DNA from 3 places in the Vibrio sp. J502 genome. Region 2 is predicted to be linked to each of the others. Evidence: predicted binding sites of a transcription regulator. Region 2 holds the regulator's gene; each other region holds the start of a gene.
What was found. The regulator CRP, encoded in region 2, controls carbon source genes, mostly activating them, when cyclic AMP is high. The targets are predictions, from matches to a motif close to TGTGANNNNNNTCACA.
Positions count from the first base shown of each region.

Region 1: a site for CRP is predicted at 6,224-6,239, ahead of cdd (cytidine deaminase). Genes of this name have one in related genera too.
Region 3: a site for CRP is predicted at 5,601-5,616, ahead of N5E84_RS17380 (NupC/NupG family nucleoside CNT transporter). Genes of this name have one in related genera too.

Region 1 is NZ_CP104554.1:945,713-953,676, reverse strand. It holds gene N5E84_RS04605 (methyl-accepting chemotaxis protein) at 1-885, opposite strand, end outside; gene N5E84_RS04600 (NAD(P)H-binding protein) at 1,102-1,785, shown strand; gene N5E84_RS04595 (L-cystine transporter) at 2,006-3,373, shown strand; gene sbcB (exodeoxyribonuclease I) at 3,525-4,949, shown strand; gene N5E84_RS04585 (CidA/LrgA family protein) at 5,074-5,406, shown strand; gene N5E84_RS04580 (CidB/LrgB family autolysis modulator) at 5,406-6,086, shown strand; gene cdd (cytidine deaminase) at 6,295-7,182, shown strand; gene N5E84_RS04570 (EAL domain-containing protein) at 7,241-7,964, opposite strand, start outside.
Region 2 is NZ_CP104554.1:3,198,208-3,206,171, forward strand. It holds gene astD (succinylglutamate-semialdehyde dehydrogenase) at 1-318, shown strand, start outside; gene N5E84_RS14895 (DUF1338 domain-containing protein) at 387-1,181, shown strand; gene crp (cAMP-activated global transcriptional regulator CRP) at 1,285-1,917, opposite strand; gene N5E84_RS14905 (phosphoribulokinase) at 2,159-3,028, opposite strand; gene N5E84_RS14910 (YheU family protein) at 3,111-3,317, opposite strand; gene N5E84_RS14915 (hydrolase) at 3,377-4,384, opposite strand; gene N5E84_RS14920 (TIGR02444 family protein) at 4,441-4,920, opposite strand; gene N5E84_RS14925 (ABC transporter ATP-binding protein) at 4,922-6,841, opposite strand; gene kefG (glutathione-regulated potassium-efflux system ancillary protein KefG) at 6,974-7,561, shown strand; gene kefB (glutathione-regulated potassium-efflux system protein KefB) at 7,545-7,964, shown strand, end outside.
Region 3 is NZ_CP104555.1:342,819-350,782, forward strand. It holds gene N5E84_RS17360 (DUF808 domain-containing protein) at 6-917, shown strand; gene rlmC (23S rRNA (uracil(747)-C(5))-methyltransferase RlmC) at 1,006-2,154, shown strand; gene pyrC (dihydroorotase) at 2,228-3,256, opposite strand; gene N5E84_RS17375 (hybrid-cluster NAD(P)-dependent oxidoreductase) at 3,465-5,282, shown strand; gene N5E84_RS17380 (NupC/NupG family nucleoside CNT transporter) at 5,870-7,078, shown strand; gene pepT (peptidase T) at 7,277-7,964, shown strand, end outside.

The sequences.
Region 1 (7,964 bases), 1.1 Mb from region 2:
GCTATTGCTTTCTGCCATAACTTCTTCGGTAGTAATCAGGCCAACGAACTTCCAACCTAACTTTTCGGAATTCATGACATTAGCCATATATTCCACACCGCCAATTTCGATATTGATAAAACCAGAGGATGTTTGACCTATCGTTTTGTATGCAGCAGCTAAGGAGTCAAGGGATTGAAAATTGTTCTCTGGGTACTTAGCATCCACCAAGACGTTACCGCTATCCTCAACCATCATAATGTATCCGGTTTCGCCTAATTTTATCTTCTTCACGATATCCGTCAGTGTTTTTAGCGAAACATCAATCGCAACCACCCCAGCATTTGGGGTACCAGCAGCATTAAAGGACAAAACATTGCTCACAATCGTGGCGTCATCAGGCTCCCAATAATAGGCTTGAGTGCGTTTTATCTCGCCTGGACTAGACATCGCCGTTTTGTACCACGGGCGAGCTCTAGGATCATAATTGTCCGACGCCTTACCCGTCGGCCATTGTATATATCCGCCCTCTTTGGTTCCCATGTAAACGTACGAATAACCTTTGTGCGCCTCACCCATAAGGTAAAGCGCTTCATAAATTCCACGCTCCACCATTCCATTGCTATCTGGGGTCATCGGTTCAGCTATTTTGTCGATATAACGGGTAATGGAACTGTCCACTTTTTGCAACGCGGGTGAGTTGGCTAACATTTTCACATTTTGTTCAATGCCAGAAAAATAGATGGCAATGGCATTATCAACCTGACTCATTTCTCCATGACTTTGTTCAATAAAATCACTAACGGCTTGTGAACGTAAATTCGTCACCATTACCGTTGAAACAATAGCAACAGGGATAATGGTCGCCGAAATCAAGCTGAGCAACAGTTTAGATTTTATTTTCATTGTTATTACGCCTTATCTCTGTATTTGACAGCAGCTCATTTCTTTTAGTTACCTACACTAAAAATTTAGTTAATAGCGATAAAGATGCAATGTCACTAAAGCATTATTTCTAAAATCGGTGCTTATAAATGGTTGAATACGATGAAAGCGAAAGAATACACTGCCATAAGTAAGCAGCACTGCATACAATCACTGCAAGGTAAAAAGGAGAAAACGATGGATAAGCGACACAAAACTATGATTATTGCTGGCGCTTCCGGTCTCGTTGGGCAGCATGCTTTAGCCATTATGCTAGAAGAGCAAGCCGTCTCTCAAATCTATTCTTTAGTCAGAAAAAGCACCGAAATCCAACACCCAAAGTTGCAAGAAATCATTCATCCGCAGCTGCAAATCACGCACTGGGATGAAAGTTTTGTCCCTCCCCAGCTTGGTCTCATCGCACTAGGGACTACCCGTAAGCAAGCGGGTTCAAAGCAGGGGCTGGAGAAAGTAGACTATGAGTTGGTTTGTCAAGTTGCTCAAACAATGAAGACATTGGGTGTCAAGCGCATCGCCATCGTTTCGAGCTTAGGTGCCAAAGCTCGCTCTCGATCTCATTACTTACAATGCAAAGGGAGAATGGAAGAAACCATTCGCCGAATGGGTTTTGAACAAGTGACCTTCGTCAGGCCTGGGCCTCTAACTGGCATTCGGAAAAACAAGCGAACGGATGAAAAATGGGTACGAGTGATTCTGACTCTATTGCACCCTCTGCTACTAGGGCGCTTACGCAATTTTATCCCCATTTCCGCGCAAGATGTTGCAAGCGCTATGCTCTATTGCCTCTTTCAGATACAACCACACGCCATAGATATTTTGCACTCTAGCGACATGCTTGCCTTGCTCAAGAAGTATCAATGACTTGCTTAAATAACTCACCGATCGGTTCATTTACCAGCACAATAGAAAGATTGATAACCATTTGTTCTAAATCATGCTGATTTTGTCTTTGGATTAACCTACGTTAAAAGATATGGTTGCGTTTCATCGCTTTTATTCCCCTTTTACCTAGCATTATCGACTACATCGCTCATCGGCGATCAACGTAATCATGGGTACACAACTTTTAAGGTGTCGCATCATGTCAGTTGCAGCCATTGCCGCACTCGCAGTATTTATTGGCATTCTGTTTTTTCTCTTCGGACAGCAGAAAAAGTCTCACACTCTTTCACGCTTAGTGCTACTTGGGTTAATCCTAGGCAGCGCATTTGGCCTTGCTCTACAAGTAGTTCTTGGTGAAGGACATGTGGCTATCAAGGAAACATTAGGCTGGGTCAACGTCGTCGGTAACGGCTATGTTGGTTTGCTAAAAATGGTGATTATGCCTTTGGTGCTGGTGTCGATGATCGCTGCGGTTGTGAAGCTCGATAAAGGTGGCTCGCTCGGTAAAATCTCTGGCCTGACCATTTCTATCTTACTGCTGACGACCGCAGTCTCGGCATTGATCGGTATTTTTGTCACCCAAGCTTTTGGTTTAACAGCTGACAGCCTCGTTGAAGGCAGCCGTGAAACGGCGCGTATTGCTGTACTAGAAAGCCGCGCCGCTACTGTGAGTGATTTAACTATTCCTCAAATGTTATTAAGCTTTATTCCGACCAATCCTTTTGCCGACTTAACCGGTGCTCGCTCAACCTCGATCATCGCTGTGGTTATTTTTGGCGTACTAACGGGTATTGCGGCGCGTAAAGTAATGTCAGAGAAAGCCGAGCTAGAAACGCCAATCCGCACCTTTGTCGAAGCGATACAGTCGATTGTGATGCGCCTCGTAAAAATGGTGATGGCACTAACCCCTTATGGTATTGCGGCTTTGATGGCGAAAGTTGTCGCGACATCAAGTACGGGCGATATTCTGAGTTTGCTCGGTTTTATTGTCGCCTCTTATGTCGCCATTGCATTGATGTTTGTGGTGCACGGTATATTGGTTTCTTTTGTAGGCGTTAGCCCTAAAGAGTATTTCCAAAAAATTTGGCCAGTGTTGACCTTCGCGTTCACCTCACGTAGCTCAGCGGCAACCATTCCTCTTAATGTAGAAGCGCAAATCACTAAGCTGAACGTACCACCAGCAATTGCCAACCTATCGGCTTCATTCGGTGCCACTATTGGTCAAAACGGCTGTGCTGGTATTTACCCAGCCATGCTCGCAGTGATGGTTGCTCCTACCGTCGGTATTAATCCAATGGACGTGCACTTTATTTTGTCGCTAGTGGCTATTATCGCAATCAGCTCATTTGGTATTGCCGGCGTCGGTGGCGGTGCTACTTTTGCAGCCTTAATCGTGCTACCAGCGATGGGCCTACCAGTGACGATTGCAGCACTGCTTATCTCCATTGAACCGTTGATTGATATGGCCCGCACCGCGTTGAACGTTTCAGGCTCAATGACGGCAGGTACCATTACCAGCCGCTTACTGAACGGTAAACAGGTACAAGTTCAAGAACAGCAAGCCTAGAAAGTATCGAACGTTCTCGTTTTTCTCCAAGCCGGTGCCAATGCGCCGGCTTTTTCATTTCAAATCCTCATCAGAGCATGCTTCGCACATTGCTATGTCACACAGGCAATGGTCTAATAAACCTTAAATTTCAGCGACTGGATACTATCGAATGCGACAAGAGCACCCGCCTACTTTCTTTTTCCTCGACTATGAGACGTGGGGAGTCAACCCTGCGAAAGATCGTCCGAGCCAATTTGCGGGCGTTCGCACCGATATGGATTTTAATATTATTGGCGAACCACTGGTTATCTATTGCCAACCACCAACGGACTATTTGCCTTCTCCAGAAGCGGCGCTTATTACGGGTATCACACCACAAAAAGCGGTGGCCCAAGGCTTGCCAGAGCCTGAATTTATCGCCAAAATTCATCAACAACTCGCCACACCCAACACCACCAGTCTTGGTTACAACAGTATTCGTTTTGATGATGAAGTAACGCGTTACACTTGCTATCGTAATTTCATTGATCCGTATGCTTGGAGCTGGCAAAACGGCAATTCACGCTGGGATTTACTTGATGTGATGCGCGCCTGCCATGCGCTACGTCCAGAAGGCATCAACTGGCCCGAAAATGACGAAGGCTTTACCAGTTTTAAGTTGGAGCATCTCTCGGTTGCCAATGGCATCGAACACGCAAATGCCCACGATGCTATGGCCGATGTTATCGCCACCATTGAGCTGGCCAAAAAAGTAAAAGCCGCCCAACCCAAGTTGTTTGATTACTTTTTTAACATGCGCCATAAACGCAAACTCAATGATCTGATTGATATCGTCAACATGACACCTTTAATGCACGTATCGGGTATGTTAGGCCGAGAATGCCAATACACCAGTTGGATCGTGCCGATTGCTTGGCATCCCACCAATCAAAATGCGGTTATTGTGGTGGACCTTGCCAAAAACCCTCAACCCCTGATCGATTTAAGCAGCGAAGAACTGCATCAACGTCTATATACCAAACGCGAAGAGTTGGCAGAAGATGAATTGCCAGTGCCCATCAAATTAGTGCATCTCAATAAATGCCCTATCCTTGCGCCGGCCAAAACATTAACGGCCGAAAATGCAGACCATATCGGGGTCGATAGAAACCTGTGCCTTGAACACTTAGCGCTCATCAAGCAGTACCCTGAGATCAGAGAAAGGCTGATTGGCCTCTACACAATTGAGCGAGAATATAAGCACAGTGACGATGTCGATACTCAACTCTACGACGGTTTCTTCTCTCCCGCCGACAAAGCGGCGATGGAGATCATTCGCCAAGCTGACCCTGTCAACCTCGCCGCATTAGACATTAGTTTTAGCGATAAGCGCATCGAACCCTTGCTGTTTCGCTACCGCGCTCGCCATTACCCATTGACATTAAGTGACGAAGAGCAAAGGCGTTGGGCAACTCACTGTCGTGATTATTTCGAAAGCCACCTTGAAGAGTACATGCTCAATTTAGAGAACTTAGTTCACACCCACAGCAGTGACGAAAAGAAAATGGCTATTTTAAAATCCGTTTACCGTTATGTCGAAGACATCGCGAGTTAATGTACGAGGTTTTCGCGCTGTCAGGTTTCAAACCAACACGCTGCGATTCCATTTCCGAAAATAGTTTAGGCACAACAAGGCACCGACTTTTATTGTGAATACCATTGCAAAATATTTGGTCTCTATGGGGCTGATTTTCCTTTGCCTGATGGCAGGTATCAATCTTCAACATTGGCTTGGCATCACCATTCCGGGCAGTATTATCGGAATGCTAATTCTGTTTAGTTTATTGGCAAGTGGGCTCGTGCCTGTCGAATGGGTAAAACCCAGTGCCAGTCTTTTTATCCGTTATATGGTCATTTTATTTGTCCCTATCAGTGTCGGATTAATCGAGCATTTTGATTTATTGATGAGTAACGCCATCCCGATTCTTGCCAGCGCGGTGGGCGGTACGCTGATCGTATTAGTTTGTCTGGGTTTAGGGCTGGATCGTTTTTTGAAAAAGGGGAATAAGTGATGTGGTTATTGCTCACGATTGCGGTCTTTTTCCTGACACGTTGGATCAGCAAAAAATGCAAAACGGCCATAATGAATCCGTTACTGCTCAGCCTTGTGATCATCATTCCTATCTTGCTATTTTTTAACATCCCTTATGCCAGTTACTATGCTGATAACCAGTGGCTTAGCTTTCTGTTGCAACCGGCCGTGGTGGCGCTGGCTTATCCTCTCTATGAACAACTGCCTCAGATCCGCTCAAATTGGCGCATCATTGCCCTCGCCTGCGGGGTGGGCAGTGCTATGTCAATGCTCACAGCCAGCTTAATTGCTGTTTATCTTCAAACGGATATACATTTAATCGCCAGCCTACTGGGTAAATCAGTTACCACACCGATTGCGATGGAAGTTTCCAGTAACCTCGGTGGGGAGCCAGCCATTGCCGCCGTTTTAGTGGTCATTGTAGGGCTGTTTGGCGCGATTCTCGCCTACCCTATCTATAACCTTCTCAACATCACGCATCCCATTGCTAAAGGCTTAACCATGGGCACCGTATCTCATGCGCTGGGCACAGCAACCTGCGCTGAAAAAGATCCACGTGACGCAGCATTTAGTTCACTTGCATTAGTCGTGTGCGGCGTAATCACATCGATACTTGCTCCAAGTTTTTTTGCTTTTTCAATGTGGTTGTCCACGCTATAGAGTGCCAACAGAAATCAAAGATACGTCTACTCATGGGTTTTGATTGTAGACGTGTCTCACTTTAAGGCTGACTGTAATCGATTTCATGTGTGACCTCACTCTAAATGTGAAAACCAAAATTATGTTACATTAAATTACGTGATTTAAATCTCAGTAAAATTTCATTCTTCGCCTAGAATATTCCTCAATACATAGATAAGGACTCATTATGAAAAGCCGTATTGAACAGGCGCTAGCGGATACGCCAAAACCCGTTGCAGAATTTTTGTCGTCTATTCTGCTATCAGACGATTTTGACGCAACCCTATCACCAGAACAGTTCAACCAACTGCTTTCTCTTTCTGGCTCAGATGATGCGGAATTGCGCGTTGCACTGCTGCCTTTTGCGGCCGCCTATGCTTACGTACCGATTTCAAACTTTTACGTGGGAGCCATCGTCAGAGGTTTATCGGGCCGTTTGTACTTTGGCGCGAATATGGAGTTTTCCGGTGCGCAATTGGGCCAAACCGTACACGCCGAGCAATGTGCCATCAGCCATGCGTGGATGAAAGGTGAACAAGGCGTTGCTGACATTACCATCAACTTCAGCCCTTGTGGGCACTGCCGTCAGTTTATGAATGAGCTTACGACCGCAGACTCGCTTGCCATTCAGCTACCACAGCGTGATGAGAAGTCACTGCAAGAGTACCTACCTGAATCATTTGGTCCTGCCGATTTAGGTGTTGATTCTGGTCTAATGGCAGACGCTAACCACGGCAAAACAACTAGCGAAGATGACCCACTCATTGGCTTAGCTCTTAATGGCCTAAATCGCAGTTACGCACCCTATACCAACAATCTCAGTGGTGTTGCCCTGCAAGTTGAGAATGGTAAAACCTACGTCGGTGCGTATGCTGAAAATGCCGCATTCAACCCAAGCTTACCACCATTGCAAGTTGCTCTTGTTCAGTTAATGATGGATGGCCAACGCTTTGATAATATTGTCGCAGCCGCATTAGTTGAGATGTCTGATGGCAGTATTAGCCATTTAGCCGATACTCAAGCCACCTTGGAAGTAATTAACCCAGACATTCCTCTTTCCTATCTTGTGGTTTAGGCGCTCTAGTGAAAAATCCCCAACGCATGGGGATTTTTTCCTTTTGATGGTGCAGGTTTTACCGCATATCCTTTCCGCCCAACAAATTATCGAACACCTCTTGTTTACTCATCGGCTTGTAAAAATAGAAGCCTTGGATCTCATCAATATTCCAGACTTTGAGTTTGCGCAGTTGCGAAGCAGTTTCAACCCCTTCAGCCACGGTAGTTAAGCCTAGCTCTTGCGACATATTGATAATACTGCGCACCAAGGTTTTGGCTTTGTCATTGGATTCCAATGTGGAAATATAAGACTGGTCTAACTTCACTATATCTAATGGAAAATCACACAATGTACTAAACGAGGAATAGCCCGTACCAAAATCATCAAGCGCCAACTGTATACCGAGTTTTTTTATCGCATCCATGCGTTTGATCGTCTCTTCTTCAGCCCCCAACAACATACTTTCCGTCAATTCGAGCACTAATTGTCCCGGTTCAATTTGATATTTTTCAATCAATACTGATAAGTACCCGACCAATTTTTTACTGTAGAAATGCGGGCTAGAAAGATTGACGTGAATACTTAGCCGTTTACCCAACGAAAATTGCGACTGCGTTTGCAGTTCGCTAATAAATTGGCAGGCTTGGCCTAGTATCTGCTCTCCCAATTCAATGATCACTTTACGTTGCTCAGCCAAAGGGATAAATACGGTTGGCGAAACCATACCAAGTTGAGGGTGCTTCCAGCGAGCCAGAGCTTCAAAGCCAATGATTTCGGCACTGTCTGCACGAACAATCGGC
Region 2 (7,964 bases):
CAAGTCGTGCGTTACCAAAGCTTAGATCGAGCGGTGCAACTGGCTAATGAAACTCGCTTTGGTTTATCGGCAGGCTTAGTGTCGACCAATGATGCCGAATGGGATTACTTTGTCGATCATATCCGCGCTGGCATTGTAAATCGTAATCGACAATTAACCGGAGCCAGTGGTGATGCACCGTTTGGTGGGCCGGGAGCATCGGGAAATTTAAGACCAAGCGCCTATTACGCGGCCGATTACTGCGCATACCCAATGGCATCAATGGAAGGTTGTTCGACTGAACTGCCTGCCACGCTCAGCCCAGGGGTTGAGCTATAGCAGTAAACTTTATCTAAAACCCCATGCCTACTAGCATGGTTTAAACCGAGCACAGACAAGGAGGCGTTATGACGCCAACCGTTTTATTTCAATCATTATGGAATGACTACATTCAGCGCCTTTGCCCTTCTGCCGACAAAGTCCATCACTTGCTTCAAGAAGACGAAGCCTTGATTAATGACCATATTGCGTTGCGAACCTTCAATGTTGCGCCATTAGGTATTGAAACGCTGGCTAAGCCTTTTCTTGCCTTAGGCTACCTTGCCTGTGGTGATTATGTGTTTGAAAGTAAGAAGCTGGTAGCGAAGCACTATGAACACCCTGATCCGACCCAGCCTAAAGTATTCATAAGCGAGCTGAAAGTGGAAGAGTGCTCACCTGTGCTCCAAGCCATTGTGGAGAAACTGCTACATCAAGTCGATAGCAATAAATTAAACAGCAGTGACTTTTTATATGGCGGTCGCCTGTGGCAACTAAGCTACAGCGATTATTTGCAGCTTGCCAACGAAAGTGAATACGCCGCTTGGTTGGCGGCGCATGGTTATGGCGCAAACCATTTCACTGTTAGTGTTAATCAACTGCAGGCGTTTAATGAAGTGAAAGTGGTCAATGATCATCTACGCCAAGCGGGTTTTACCATCAATGAAAATGGTGGAGAAGTGAAAGGTACACCTGATGTGCTGCTTGAGCAGTCGTCGACCATGGCCGATAAAGTATCAGTGCAATTTACGGAAGGGGTGGAGGTGATTCCCGGTGGATTCTATGAATTTGCCAAACGCTATCCAATGGCCAACGGTGAACTCTATAGCGGTTTTGTGGCGGCCTCTGCAGATAAAATATTTGAAAGCACAGACATGCAATAGCCTCTCATCTTTTTACTTTCGTACTGAAATATCGCCAAAGAAAAAGCCACCTGAGTTCCCCAAGGTGGCTTTATGCATTCAATCTCAATCATTTTGATTGAAATTAACGAGTTCCGTACACCACGATAGTTTTACCGTGGGCAGAAATTAAATTCTGCTCTTCGAGCATCTTCAAAATACGTCCCACAGTTTCACGAGAACAGCCTACAATTTGGCCGATCTCTTGACGGGTGATTTTGATTTGCATGCCATCTGGGTGCGTCATTGCATCAGGTTGTTTCGCTAGGTTGAGTAGCGTTTGTGCAATACGACCCGTCACGTCTAGGAAGGCTAAATCGCCTACTTTTTGACTGGTGACTTGCAGGCGTCGAGAAATTTGTGCAGACAGACGCATTAAGATGTCTGGGTTCACTTGGATAAGCTGACGGAATTTCTTAAATGAAATTTCCGCAACTTCACAAGGAGATTTTGCACGAACCCAAGCAGTACGCTCTTGGTCTTCTTCGAATAGACCAAGCTCACCGATAAAGTCACCTTGGTTGAGGTAAGAGAGGATCATCTCTTTACCTTCTTCGTCTTTAATCAATACCGCTACCGAGCCTTTGACGATGTAGTACAGCGTCTCTGCTTTTTCGCCCGCATGAATCAACGTGCTTTTCGATGGGTATTTATGAATATGACAGTGTGAAAGAAACCACTCTAGTGTTGGATCGGTTTGAGGTTTACCTAGAACCATAATATCTCACTTCCTCTGCAGGGTACGCTTGCCGCTTTCCATATTGTAGCTAAGCCTAAAATAAGCTTACTAGGATAAGAGCACTTTCCAAATGCTGCAAGCTAACTTGTGTTTCGGTTAAGGATAGTATCCTTTTTCAGAAACGATTTCTTGATTTTAATCGTGTCAGTGGCATGATTTTTTACGCAAAACTGTGCACATGATCACGGTATGAAAAGTAACCGTCAACTTGTCCGATCACTTAGCCAATTTTACCTGTTTCAATCAATTGCTGCAGGATCGGTCTGACGATCAATTCCATCGCAAAACTCATCTTGCCACCCGGTACCACAATGGTGTTGTGGCGCGACATAAAAGAGCCATCAATCATGGCGAGCAGATAGGGGAAATCAACATTCTTTATACCGCGCAGGCGTATCACGACGAAGCTTTCATCCAAACTAGGGATGCCCTTGGCGTTAAGTGGGTTTGAAGTATCAACCGTCGGTACCCGTTGGAAGTTGATGTGAGTTCGCGAGAATTGGGGGGTGATGTAATTGAGGTAATCGTCCATTGAACGGACGATGGAATCCATCACCGCTTCACGTGAATGGCCTCTATCACGTGTATCACGCACGTATTTTTGTATCCACTCAAGGTTAACGATTGGCACCATGCCTATCAAAAAATCGACATGCTGCGCGACGTTTACATCGCCATCGACTACACCGCCATGCAGACCTTCGTAAAACATCACATCCGAGTTTTCTGGTAAATCTTGCCAAGGTGTAAAGGTGCCGGGCATTTGATTGTAGGGCACAGCTTCGTCAAAAGAGTGCAGATAACGACGAACTTGGCCTGTGCCTAATTTCCCATATTGGCGGAAAAATTCTTCCAATGCAGGAAAATCATTGGCTTGTGGACCAAAGTAGCTGATGTGCTTCCCTTGTTCGCGCGATTTACGAATTTCCACATCCATTTCTGGCCGGGTAAAGCGGTGGAAGCTATCCCCTTCAACCCATGCTGGTTTAATGTTCATCATATTGAACATTTTGCGAAAGGCTTCTGAGGTCGTAGTTGTACCGGCACCGGACGAGCCGGTGACAGCGATAATTGGATGTTTTGCTGACATGACAAACCCTGTCTGTATGTAACGTACTTGTTATCGATGGCTGCAATATAGCACGAAAAGAGTAGATTGTTTTGAGCTGAAATTATTTACGCAATTGAATATCCACACTTTCATGCAACTCAGAATAGACGATGATCGCTTCCCCTGTTGCGAGCTGTTTCTTTATTTGCTCGATTTTTTGCTGCAATGGTACTTCCTGCTCTCCGTAATCAGTACCTTCGCGTAATACAAACGTTTCAATCAAATTATCCAGTGTTTCAGGCGCAATGTGCTGCCAAGGAATAAGCATGACGACCTCTTAAACTGTCATGGAGAAAAGGGTATCGATTTAAAGCGATATGTGATTAATCATGCGTTGCATTGATGGTCAATAGGGTTGCCGTGACGCAGGTTTTCGTAATAGGTTGGAAGTGCTTCTTCGAGCCAAAATTTAGGCTTAAGCGCGCTACCGCTGAGAAAACCGACATGGCCACCTTGGGTAAATAAGCGGTAATGGATATTCTCTGGTAAGGAAAATTTGGGGATCACGGCATCCGTCATAAAGGGATCATCTTGCGCTTGAATGATTTGTAGCGGCACGCGAATTTGTGTCAGCTTTGAAAGGCCTGAGCACTGCTGGTAGTAATCCTGCGCATCTTGAAAACCATGCAAAGGCGCGGTGATGAGATCGTCAAATTCGTAAAGTTTTTTGATGTGTTTAATTTGATGGTGAGAAATACCTAACTCATTATGTAAAAGATGCTGTTTCTTTAGTGCATTTTTTTTCAATGATGTCAGTAAGTAAGCGCGATAAACCTTTGAAAATCCCTGTTCAATGCGTGTGGAACACGCTGCCAGATCGAGCGGAGCGGAGACAACGGTTGCCGCACTAACGATCGGGTCGTGATTATATTGCGCTAAGTAATTAACCAACATATTGCCGCCAAGAGAAATGCCCACTGCCACGATAGGTCGATTTGGGCATTGCTTGCGTATGTATTCGAGCACAAAGCGTGCATCTTCAACTTCACCAGAATGGTAAGCACGTGCCAGATGGTTCGGTTTGCCGCTACAGCCGCGAAAATGCATCATGACCGATAACCATCCCTGCTGTGCGAAGGCGTACATTAAGCCATTGGCATACGGGCTATGAAAACTGCCTTCTAAGCCATGAAACAAGATAAATAGGGGTTTATTTTGTACTCGCTCTGAGCGCCAATCATCACTCCAAGCAAGGTCTAAAAAATCACCATCAGGTGTAAACAGCGTTTGCCACAGCGGCTCAAAACGTGCGCGTTTGCGCAACAAACGAGGAAGCAGAGTCTGAAGGTGTGGATTTGTTAGTCCAGTAGCAGCGATAAATGAAGTCATAACCATAGCGTATTATTTTTATGAATTGCGACCAGTATACACCGAGCGAGCAATTGATGTAGTTACGGTTTTTGAGAATGAGGCGCCGGGGTTTTAAAAGCGAGATGCAAATGCTCACAGCCAAGCTGGCGACAGTAACGCAGCGTTAATTGTTCACCATGGTTATTCTGCAATGCCAATGCGTTGATACATTCCACGAGGTCAGCTTGCTGCTGCTTTTCAAGCTGCAGCTCAAATTGCAGCGCCTCGCGGTACAGCGTATCTGGCACCATGCTTTTCAAACGTCGTCTTAACTCTCGGTAACTGTGCAGCAGCGCTTCTGAACGGCCGATACATTGAGTGACATTTTGCCAGTCAGCATCGGCAACCGTCACTTGTTGCTCATCAAGCCATTTGAGTAGCAGCAATAAGTTGACGTTGCCGTGGAAGTTATTTTGTAAACTTAAGCACGCCTCTTTCACTTCTCGCACGCTGTAGTATTGCAAACTGAATTGCCATAAGCGTTCTAAGGTCAGTGATAATCGTACGTGCTCTTGGCTCATCTTAGCGACTGAATTCCTGCTCTAGTTGCTCGAGTGTCTCTTGTTCCGACATCCATTCCATTTCGATCGCTTCAAGTGCCGATTTACTGCGAGCTTGAAGCGCAATCACTTCGGTAAGTTTAGCTTTGTTTTCGGCTTCATACAGCGAAGTATCAGACAATTGCTCTTCAGTTTGCGCCAGTGCCGCGTTCAATGTGTCCATTTTCGCTTCGAGTTGTGTCAGTTTTTTGCGAATTGGTGCAGTTTGGATGCGAAATTCCGCTTCTCGGCGCTTTTGATCTTTTTTGGCTGCGGCACTGTTGCTGCTGTCTTTGGCAGGTTGCTGAGATTGAACTTCTCTACGTTCCGCTTTCTGTTGTTCTGTCAGCCACTTGTAGTAGTCGGTCAAATCCCCATCGAAAGGCGCGACTTGACGATCGTGCACCAAGTACAAGTCATCGGTGGTTGCGCGCAGTAGATAGCGATCATGGCTGACGATGACCATCGCACCTTCAAAGGTTTGCAGGGCAAACGTTAGGGCTTGACGCATATCCAAGTCTAAGTGGTTGGTGGGTTCATCAAGCAGCAGCAAGTTCGGTTTTTGCCACACAATTAGCGCAAGCACTAAGCGAGCCTTTTCACCCCCGGAAAACGGAGCGATTTTCTCTAGCGCTTTGTCGCCTTGGAAACCAAAACTACCCAGATAATTACGCAGCTCAAGTTCGTTTTTATCTGGGGCGATTTGCATCATGTGCTGCAGAGGGGTCTCTTCTGGATGCAGTGTTTCTAACTGATGCTGGGCAAAGTAACCAATTTTTACACCTTGCGAATAAGTGAGATCGCCGCCTTGCGGTTTTAACTCACCGGAGAGCAATTTAATTAATGTTGATTTACCCGCACCGTTACGCCCGAGTAATCCAATACGGCTTCCCGGTACAAGGTTGAGGCGAATTTTTTCTAAAATTAAACGTTCACCATACCCGGCGTAGACTTCGTCCATCATCATGATTGGGTTAGGCAGTGCTGAAGGCTCTCGAAATTCGAAATTAAATGGGTTATCAAATTGAGCTGGCAGCACTTTCTCCATTCGTTCCAACGCTTTGATACGGCTTTGTGCTTGGCGAGCTTTGGAGGCCTTGTAGCGGAAACGGTCGATGTAGCTTTGCATGTGCACCATCTGCTTTTGCTGCTTCTGGTACATGGCTTGCTGCAAGATCAGTTTTTGCGCCCGTTGATTTTCAAACGATGAGTAGTTTCCGGTGTATTCATTCATGGTTTGATTTTCGATATGGATGATGCGTCCGACGATCGGATCAAGAAAATCGCGGTCATGGGAAATCAAGATCAAGGTGCCGGGATAGTTTTGTAACCAACGTTCAAGCCACATGACGGCGTCCAAATCCAAGTGGTTGGTTGGTTCATCAAGCAGCAGTAAATCCGAGCGGCACAACAGCGCTTGCGCTAAGTTTAAGCGCATCCGCCAACCACCCGAAAATTGCGTTAAACTCCATCCCATCTGTTCTTGGCTAAACCCCAAACCATCAAGCAGTTCAGAAGCACGGGCACGAATACTGTATCCGCCGATGGTTTCAATTTTTCCATGCAGCTCTGCAACCAAGGTTCCTTGGTCTGCCTCTTCAGCAACGCTGAGGCGCCGTTCTAATTCACGATATTCACGATCGCCATCGATGACATATTCAATCGCATTGCGATCAAGAGCCGGAGTTTCTTGGGCAACCCAAGCCAGTTCCCAATGAGCTGGTTTACTGAAGGAGCCAGCGTCAATAGATAGCTCATCTTTGAGTAGGGCAAAGAGCGTTGATTTGCCACACCCATTTTTGCCTACTAGGCCAACTTTATCGCCCGGCTGGATAGTTGCAGAGGCCTTTTCAAGGAGCGGTTTACCGCCGCGCAGTAATTGAATATCAGAGAAGGTAATCATAAAAATCTATTTTTCATATCGAGACGTTATCACGTGGAATAGTAGGGGCAATAAGGATAAATGTCGATCATTATGCAAATTGCGTTATTATGCTTAATAACATATTGATAACTATTGGGAGCGCAGACAAAAATGTCCACTACCGTCATGCCTGACCAAACTACACCTAAAATATTGGTGATTTATGCGCATCCTGAGCCATTAAACTCCATCGCCAATCAAACCATGCTGCTCAATATTGCGTCACTTCCCCACGTCACAGTGCATGACTTGTATGCAACCTATCCCGATTTTTTTATCGATGTGCACGCAGAGCAGCAAAAACTACTTGAGCATGATGTGATTGTGTTTCAACACCCTCTTTATATGTATTCCTGCCCAGCGCTACTCAAAGAGTGGTTTGATCGCGTGCTTGCCAAAGGGTTTGCCTTCGGCGGACAGACGGCGTTGCATGGTAAATACTGGCGTAGCGTCATCACCACGGGCGGAAAAAAAGAAGCGTTTGATGAGCGGGGCTACAACAAATACCCACTGGATCAAATTCTCCAACCATTTGAATTAACCGCGGCTCTGTGTTGTATGAACTGGATGGAACCGTTAGTTCTCTACTGGTCACGTAATGTGAGTGATATGGAGCGCTATCAACACGCTGAGCATTATCGACACTGGTTGCAACACCCACTGGCCACACAAGGAGAGCTTGATGGCGTTAAGCGGTGATTTTTTACAAAGCAGCGTGGTGTTTTTAACCGCGGCTGTGGTGGCCGTACCGATTGCTCAGCGTGCAGGGCTGGGTTCGGTGCTCGGCTATTTATTGGCAGGCGTAGCGATAGGGCCTTGGGGGCTAGGCTTAATCAGTGATGTGCAAGCCATATTACACTTTGCTGAGTTTGGCGTGGTGCTGCTGTTGTTTCTGATTGGGCTGGAATTAAACCCCAAAAAATTGTGGCAGATGCGTGGGCCGATCCTTGGTTTGGGCGGTGCTCAGGTGATGGTAAGTACCTTAGTCATCGCCAGTATTGCTTATCTATTAGGCGTTAACTGGCAGAGTAGTTTAGTGATTGGTATGGGCCTTGCTTTATCGTCGACCGCAATCGCGTTACGCGTGATTGAAGAACAAGGG
Region 3 (7,964 bases), on a different replicon from region 2:
AAATGATGGCAGGCGCGAGCTTACTTACCCTTCTTGATGATATTGCAACCGTGCTCGATGATGTGGCGTTGATGTCAAAAATGGCCGCGAAAAAAACGGCAGGTGTATTGGGTGATGATTTGGCGCTCAATGCCCAGCAAGTGTCTGGTGTTGCCGCTGAACGAGAGATCCCAGTGGTATGGGCAGTGGCTAAAGGCTCATTTCGCAACAAATTAATTTTGGTCCCCGCCGCCTTGCTGATGAGCTCATTAGCCTCTTGGCTGATAATGCCGCTATTGTTAGTCGGTGGACTTTTTCTCTGCTTTGAAGGGGCAGAAAAAATCTTAGAAAAAGTGTTTCATACCAACCATCACAGCACCGCTGACGCGGATGAGCGCATGCTCACTGACGTATCGATTGATGACTATGAAAAACGTAAAGTCGCTGGGGCGATTCGGACCGATTTTATTTTATCGGCCGAGATCATCGTGATTGCGTTGGGGACAGTGCAAGGCCATAACATGGTGACACAAATTTTGGTGGTGAGTTTGATTGCAGTGGTCATGACCATCGGCGTTTATGGTTTGGTGGCAGGCATTGTGAAATTGGACGATTTAGGTTTCTACCTAGAGCGCACTTCAGATGGCGCAGGGCTGCGTGCTCGCTTTGGTAAAGGGTTGATCAGTTTCGCGCCTAAGCTCATGAAAGCATTAACTGTAGTGGGTACCGCCGCGATGTTTTTAGTGGGCGGTGGCATTGTGGTGCACAACGTCCCTTTTATTCACCACGTGCTTGAACCTGTGATTGCAGCCGTTGCTGAACTCTCTTTATTAGCAGTAGTGATGCCAACCTTGCTTAATGGTTTCGTTGGCTTACTCGCCGGGCTGGCTGTGGTTGCAGTGTGGGGGATGGTGAGTAAATTGAAACCGTCCTATTAATTTTTTTTATGGTTATGATAATCATATTGAATGGTGATTTGCCCGCAGACGAATAGACTAGCGCTTTTCGTTTTTGGCAGTTCCCATTATGCAGTGTGCGTTTTTTGATCAACAGCTGTGCCGTTCTTGTACTCATTGCGCGGTTTCTTATTCAGAGCAGGTGAAGCGCAAAGATTTGGCACTAAAAGCGCTGTTTTCAACGCAGATGCCACAGCAGTGGCTAGAACCTGTCATAAGTGAAGAGACGGGTTTTCGTAACAAAGCGAAAATGGTGGCTCTTGGCGCGGCCCATGCACCGATTTTGGGTGTTGAATCTATGGTTGATGGGCAATCAACGCCCGTGTCCTTGGTGCAATGTGGCCTCTACCCACAAGAGACACAAACGCTATTAACTTATCTACAAGATTGGATCCGTAGCTCGGGCATTCCTCCCTATAATAAAGCGAAGAAGAAAGGCGAACTCAAATACATATTGCTCACACGCAGCGAATATTCAGGTGAGTTTATGCTGCGTTTTGTACTGAGAAGCCGCGAAGCTTTAGGCCGAGTTGAGCAAAACCTCGCGCGGCTTCAGGCGCAGTTTCCAACCATTCGCGTCGTCTCGGTTAACCTTCAACCCATCCACATGGCGCGCCTAGAAGGTGAAGAAGAGATTTTTTTAACCGAGTGTGAGTATTTGATTGAGCAGTTTAATCAGGTGCCTATGGTTATCCGCCCGAAAAGTTTTTTCCAAACCAACCCGCATGTAGCTAAGCAGTTGTACGCGGCGGCGCGTGATTGGGTGAGAGAGATAAACCCAAGTCACATGTGGGATCTGTTTTGTGGCGTGGGCGGTTTTGCCCTACATTGTGCCAGTCCAACTACGGCAGTCACAGGAATTGAAATTGAACCAGAAGCGATCGCCAGTGCTAAACGCTCTGCCAAGACGATGGGCATTACCAATTTAGACTTTGCTGCGCTGGATTCTGCCCAATTCTCACAAGCTCAATCAACCGCGCCTGAGCTAGTGCTAGTCAACCCTCCGCGTCGTGGTTTAGGAGCTGAATTAGTTGAGCGATTGGTGGCTTTATCACCCAAACACATCATTTACTCAAGCTGTAACCCGCAAACGCTGATCACTGATATGCAAGGTATGGTGGGCTACTTACCCAAAAAACTGCAATGGTTTGATATGTTTCCACATACCGATCATAGCGAAGTGATGGTGCTGTTAGAGCGTCAGCCTAAGCTGAGATAAGCGCTGTGTGGTGCAAAAATGATAATGATAAAGAGAGGGAAGCCGCGGCTTCCCTTTTTGATGCATTAATGGGCTATTTTACTGCCCACGCGACCGTTTCACCGGCGCGGATCGGCACCACAATATCTGAGCCAAATGGCATACTTTCAGCAACTGGCCACTCTTCTTTGACCAAAGTAACGGTGTCGTTATTACGGGGTAGGCCGTAAAAATCAGGGCCATTGTGACTGGCAAACGCTTCAAGGTTGCCAATTTTACCAACTTGCTCAAACACCTCTGCGTATAACTCTAAGGCTGCGTGCGCTGTGTACGATCCAGCACAGCCGCAAGCGGCTTCTTTTTTGCCTTTGGCATGAGGCGCAGAATCAGTACCCAAGAAAAATTTCTTATTGCCCGATGTCGCTGCCTGAATCAGCGCAAGCTGGTGGGTGTTGCGCTTAAGGATTGGCAAACAGTAAAAATGAGGACGAATGCCACCAGCAAGCATGTGATTGCGGTTATAAAGTAGATGATGCGCCGTGATCGTTGCCGCTATATTCTGGTTCGCATTTTTTACAAACTCGGCAGCATCGGCGGTGGTGATGTGTTCTAACACTATTTTCAGATTTGGGAAATCATTAACAATAGGAGCAAGCACTGTATCGAGGAAGGCTTTTTCTCGGTCAAAAATATCCACATCGTGAGCGGTTACTTCGCCATGAATCAGCAGCAGCATGCCAACGTCTTGCATCGCTTCCAATACAGGGTAAATATTTTGAGCGCAGGTTACGCCAGAATCTGAATTGGTGGTCGCCCCAGCCGGATAAAGTTTGGCTGCCACGACAGCGCCAGAAGCTTTGGCTTTGCGTATCTCATCAGGTGTCGTGTTATCGGTGAGATAAAGCGCCATGAGTGGCTTGAAAGAATCACGTGGTTTTTGCGCCATGATGCGCTGTTGGTACGCTAATGCTAATTCTGTGGTGGTGATCGGCGGGACCGTATTGGGCATGATCAGTGCGCGGCCGTTGTAGCGACTGATGTCTCGTACTGTATCGGCCAACACATCACCATCACGTAAGTGAACATGCCAGTCGTCTGGACGAGTAATCGTTAATGTTTTCATTGGTTGCTCCCACCGGAAAATAAATTGATTGGAGCTTAAACGGGCTTCGCTTTTAATGTGCGCGCAATCGCTTACGTTTAAGCGACAGGATGATAGAGGAAACAGGGGTGAATTTCATCCTTTTATTTTCCATAGGGTTAGCCAGCTTTGGCGATTTCCATTATCATCGCGTTATAAAAATACCTTCAAAAAAGCATAAGGATAGGCCATGTCGTCAGCTCAACTTTCACAAATTAACGTTTACCCAGTCAAATCGATAGGTGGCCTCTCGCAGTCCACCGCTTGGGTTGAAAAACAGGGGCTGGCTTTTGATCGGCGCTTTATGATCGCGTTAGCTGATGGTTCAATGGTCACTGCACGTAAGTATCCAAATATGGTTAAGGTGAATTCAATACTGGTTGCGGATGGTTTGATCTTCACGGCGGTGAACCAATCTCCGTTAAAACTGCGTTATGCAGATTTCAAAATGCAACCTTCTCCAGCGCAAGTGTGGGACGATAACTTTACCGCTTACACCACAACCGATGAAGCGGATGATTGGTTTAGCCAAGTGTTAGGCCAGCGTGTTGAGTTGCTGTTTACCGGAGAGCAATCAAACCGAATGCGTGAAAAAGTGGGTCACAATGTCAGTTTTGCTGATGGCTATCCAGTGCTGGTCATCAGCCAAGCTTCACTTGATGAACTCAATCGCCGCAGCCCTGAAGTGCACAGCATGGATCAATTTCGTACCAATCTAGTGGTACGAACCGATGAGCCTTTCGCTGAAGACAGCTGGAAGCGGATCCGAATTGGTGAGGTAGAATTTGAAGCGGTAAAACCTTGCGAACGCTGTATTCTCACTACTGTTGATGTGAATAAAGGGGCTTTTCGTCCAACCAAAGAGCCGCTAAGAACCTTGTCACAATTTCGTGCTAACGAAAGAGGTGGGGTGTTTTTTGGGCAAAATTTAGTCGCAAAAAATGAGGGAATGATTCGAGTTGGCGACAGCGTTGAGGTGCTTGAGTACAAAGAGAAAGAGTTTTATCGAGATTTGGGTATGAGTCACCATGTGATGACCTGTGTTGAGCGTGAAGCGATTGCGCGTGATTTTGTCACGTTCTGGCTAGAGCCGAAAAAGGGTGAAATGCCAAATTATCAACCTGGGCAGCACCTACCAATCGAAGTTGTGATCGATGGCGAGAACGCGGTGCGCCGCTACACTTTGTCATCTAGCCCATCGCGCCCGGGTCGGTTAGCGATTTCAGTCAAACGTATTGATGGCGGTAGAGTTTCTAACTGGTTGCTTGATCACTTGCAGGTAGGAAGTACATTGACCACACAATCACCGGATGGCTCGTTTCATCTGTCGACTCAGTACCAACAACCGTTGTTACTGTTGTCGGCTGGAAGTGGCGTGACGCCTATGTTATCGATGTTGCGCTATCTTGCCGATAATCAACAAATTCAAGATGTGGTCTTTTATCATCAATGCCGCAGCGTTGAGGATATTCCTTGCCGTGTTGAACTTGAAGCGCTTAAGCAGCGACATCCGGGGTTGAAAGTCTTCATTTCTCTGACTCAAGCTCCAGTAGATTGGTTTGGCCTGAAAGGCCGGCTCTCTTTATCTCACCTTAAGCAAATCCAACATGTGACTGCTCGCCAAGTGTTTGTGTGTGGGCCTGATGGTTTTATGCAGAAAGCAAAAAGCTTATTGTTGAAAAAAGGGCTTGCGGAAGAATCTTACCACCAAGAAGCGTTTGGTGTGGCGCACACTGTCGCAGCTGAGCTGAAAACGTTACAACTGAGCGTCAATGGCCATGTATTTGAGGGTAATAACCAAACGACCTTATTAGATCAAGCCGAAGCCGCTGGCATTGCGATTGCCAACAGTTGCCGAGCAGGGTTCTGTGGTGCGTGCAAGGTGACTGTGCAGTCGGGCAAAGTGCATCAACCTGACGTGCCAGCACTGCCTGAACATGAGCGTCATCTTGGTATCGCTTTAGCGTGTTGTTGTATTCCTGAAACCGATATTGAGGTTGTAAACTAGTTTTCGCCTCACGCTGTTGCACTACAGTGACTTTGTCCAATAAAAATGCCTCTTGGGTCAGTGTTGACCGCAAGAGGCGTGACGTTGCTAGTGATTTTTATTCGAAACCGTTTCAGTCTCTTCAAAGTGACTCTCTTAAACATAGTTGGCAAAGTGCAGAAATACCAATTATTCGTTTTTATATAGTTAAATTAGTTTAAATTTGTGATGAAAATTCCATATTTTTTTTGTTTGTTTTCCATCCAATCTTGCCTGTGTTTGATGTTTTTTTAGAATAACTGTCGAATAAATGAGCGCTTGAACGTTTGCGTAAAAATATGTGATGAAACTCTCATTTTGTTCGCTATACTTTCCGCCCGGTTATGAGCTGGTGCTCAACCCATACAAGCCGTCACACGGAAATGTGAATGACCCCAAGGACTGGACCAGCTAAGTTCCTCTGCTTGTATAAGGTGATCTTAGATGAACAATATGTTCGCATACCCCTCTTTTTGTCATGCTTTTGTTGTGCAAAAGGGCAATGATTCCTCCTTCGCCAAGTTTTTTGGTTCTACCCTTATTTCCAAATTTCAAACTAGGTAAATACAATGAATATTCTTTTTGGCCTCGTCGGCATTTTAGCGCTGATCGCTTGCGCCTACCTGCTCTCTGAAAATCGATCCTTCATCAATTGGAAAACCGTATCACGTGCTTTATTACTGCAAGTTGGTTTTGCCGCACTGGTGCTCTACTTCCCATGGGGACAAAGCGCACTAGCCAGCATCAGCGGCGGTGTGTCGAGTTTGCTAGGTTTCGCCGATGCAGGAATCCGCTTTCTATTCGGTGATTTAGCCGATTCCGGATTTATTTTTGCTGTTCGTGTTCTGCCTATCATCATTTTCTTCAGCGCTCTTATCTCTGCCCTTTATTACCTTGGTATCATGCAAAAAGTCATCGAGTTTATCGGTGGTGGTATTCAAAAATTTTTAGGTACGAGCAAAGCAGAATCTCTGGTTGCTACAGGTAACATTTTCCTTTCACAAGGAGAATCACCACTGCTTGTGCGTCCCTTTTTGTCGCGCATGACACGTTCAGAACTGTTTGCCGTCATGGCCGGAGGCATGGCCTCTGTCGCAGGTAGCGTGTTGGGTGGCTATGCCGGTCTAGGTGTTGAGCTTAAATACCTTATTGCAGCCAGTTTTATGGCGGCACCCGGCAGTTTGATGATGGCAAAAATCATCGTACCAGAGCGCGATGTTCCACTTGATCAAACCAATATTGAGATGGATAAAGCGCAAGAAAGTAATGTGATTGACGCACTGGCGAGCGGGGCGATGAATGGCATGAAAGTGGCGGTGGCCGTCGGTACAATGCTGGTTGCATTTGTGAGTGTGATTGCGATGGTTAACACTGGGCTTGAAAGTTTCGGTGAGTTATTGGGTTTGAACGGTATAACCTTGCAACTGCTGTTCGGTTATCTATTTTCACCACTGGCTTGGTTGATTGGTGTACCAAGCCATGAAGTCTTGATGGCGGGCTCTTACATTGGGCAAAAAGTGGTGATGAACGAATTTGTGGCTTTCATTGATTTTGTTGACCACAAAGCGCTGTTGTCGGAACACACCCAAGTTATCATTACTTTTGCTCTGTGCGGCTTTGCCAATATTGGTTCTATCGCGATCCAATTAGGCTCTATCGGGGTTATCGCTCCTGAACGCCGTGCAGAAGTCGCGAATTTAGGTATTAAAGCGGTGATTGCAGGTACGCTAGCTAACTTAATGAGTGCATGTCTAGCGGGCATTTTCATTCTGCTTTAAACGCCCTGTTTGCTTCTCTCAATGCTCACTGCGGTGGGCATTTTTGATCCCTTTTTTGAATGATTGACACCTCAGTAATTGCTGAAAAGCTGATTTATAGCAAATTCCGTTTCTGATGAGCGCGTAGTATAGCTTGCAATTAACTGCGTATCCCAACATAGGCGATACGCTGACATGCTAACTTATTGAGTGCTTGCTATGGAAAATCTTGTTGAACGCTTTTTGCGTTATGTCTCTTTTGATACTCAATCTCACCCTGCCAGCCGCCGTTGCCCGAGTTCAGTAGGGCAAATGACGTTTGCCCATACACTGCATGAAGAATTAATCGCATTAGGCTTAACCGATGCTACGGTTGATGAACACGGCTATGTTATGGCGAAGTTGCAATCGAATGTTGATTACCCTGTTCCTGCGATTGGTTTTATTGCACATATGGATACCGCGCCAGACGCGTCAGGCAAACACGTTAAGCCGCAAATTGTGGAGAATTATCAAGGCGGAGACATTGCTTTAGGTAAAGGGGATGAGGTGCTGTCACCTATTCAATACCCGGATTTGCATCAACTGCATGGTTACAATCTGATCACGACTGACGGCACCACACTGCTTGGTGCCGATAATAAGGCAGGCATCGCTGAAATTATGACGGCCATTGAGAGGTTAATTGCTGACCCAAGCATCGCACATGGTGATATTTGTATCGGTTTCACTCCCGATGAAGAGATCGGCCGGGGCGCGGACTTATTTAATGTGGAGAAGTTTGGCGCACAGTGGGCTTATACCATTGATGGTGGTCCGGTGGGTGAGTTGGAGTATGAGAATTTCAATGCGGCGAGCGCCGATGTCATTTGCTATGGCGTGAATGTTCACCCTGGGACCGCGAAAG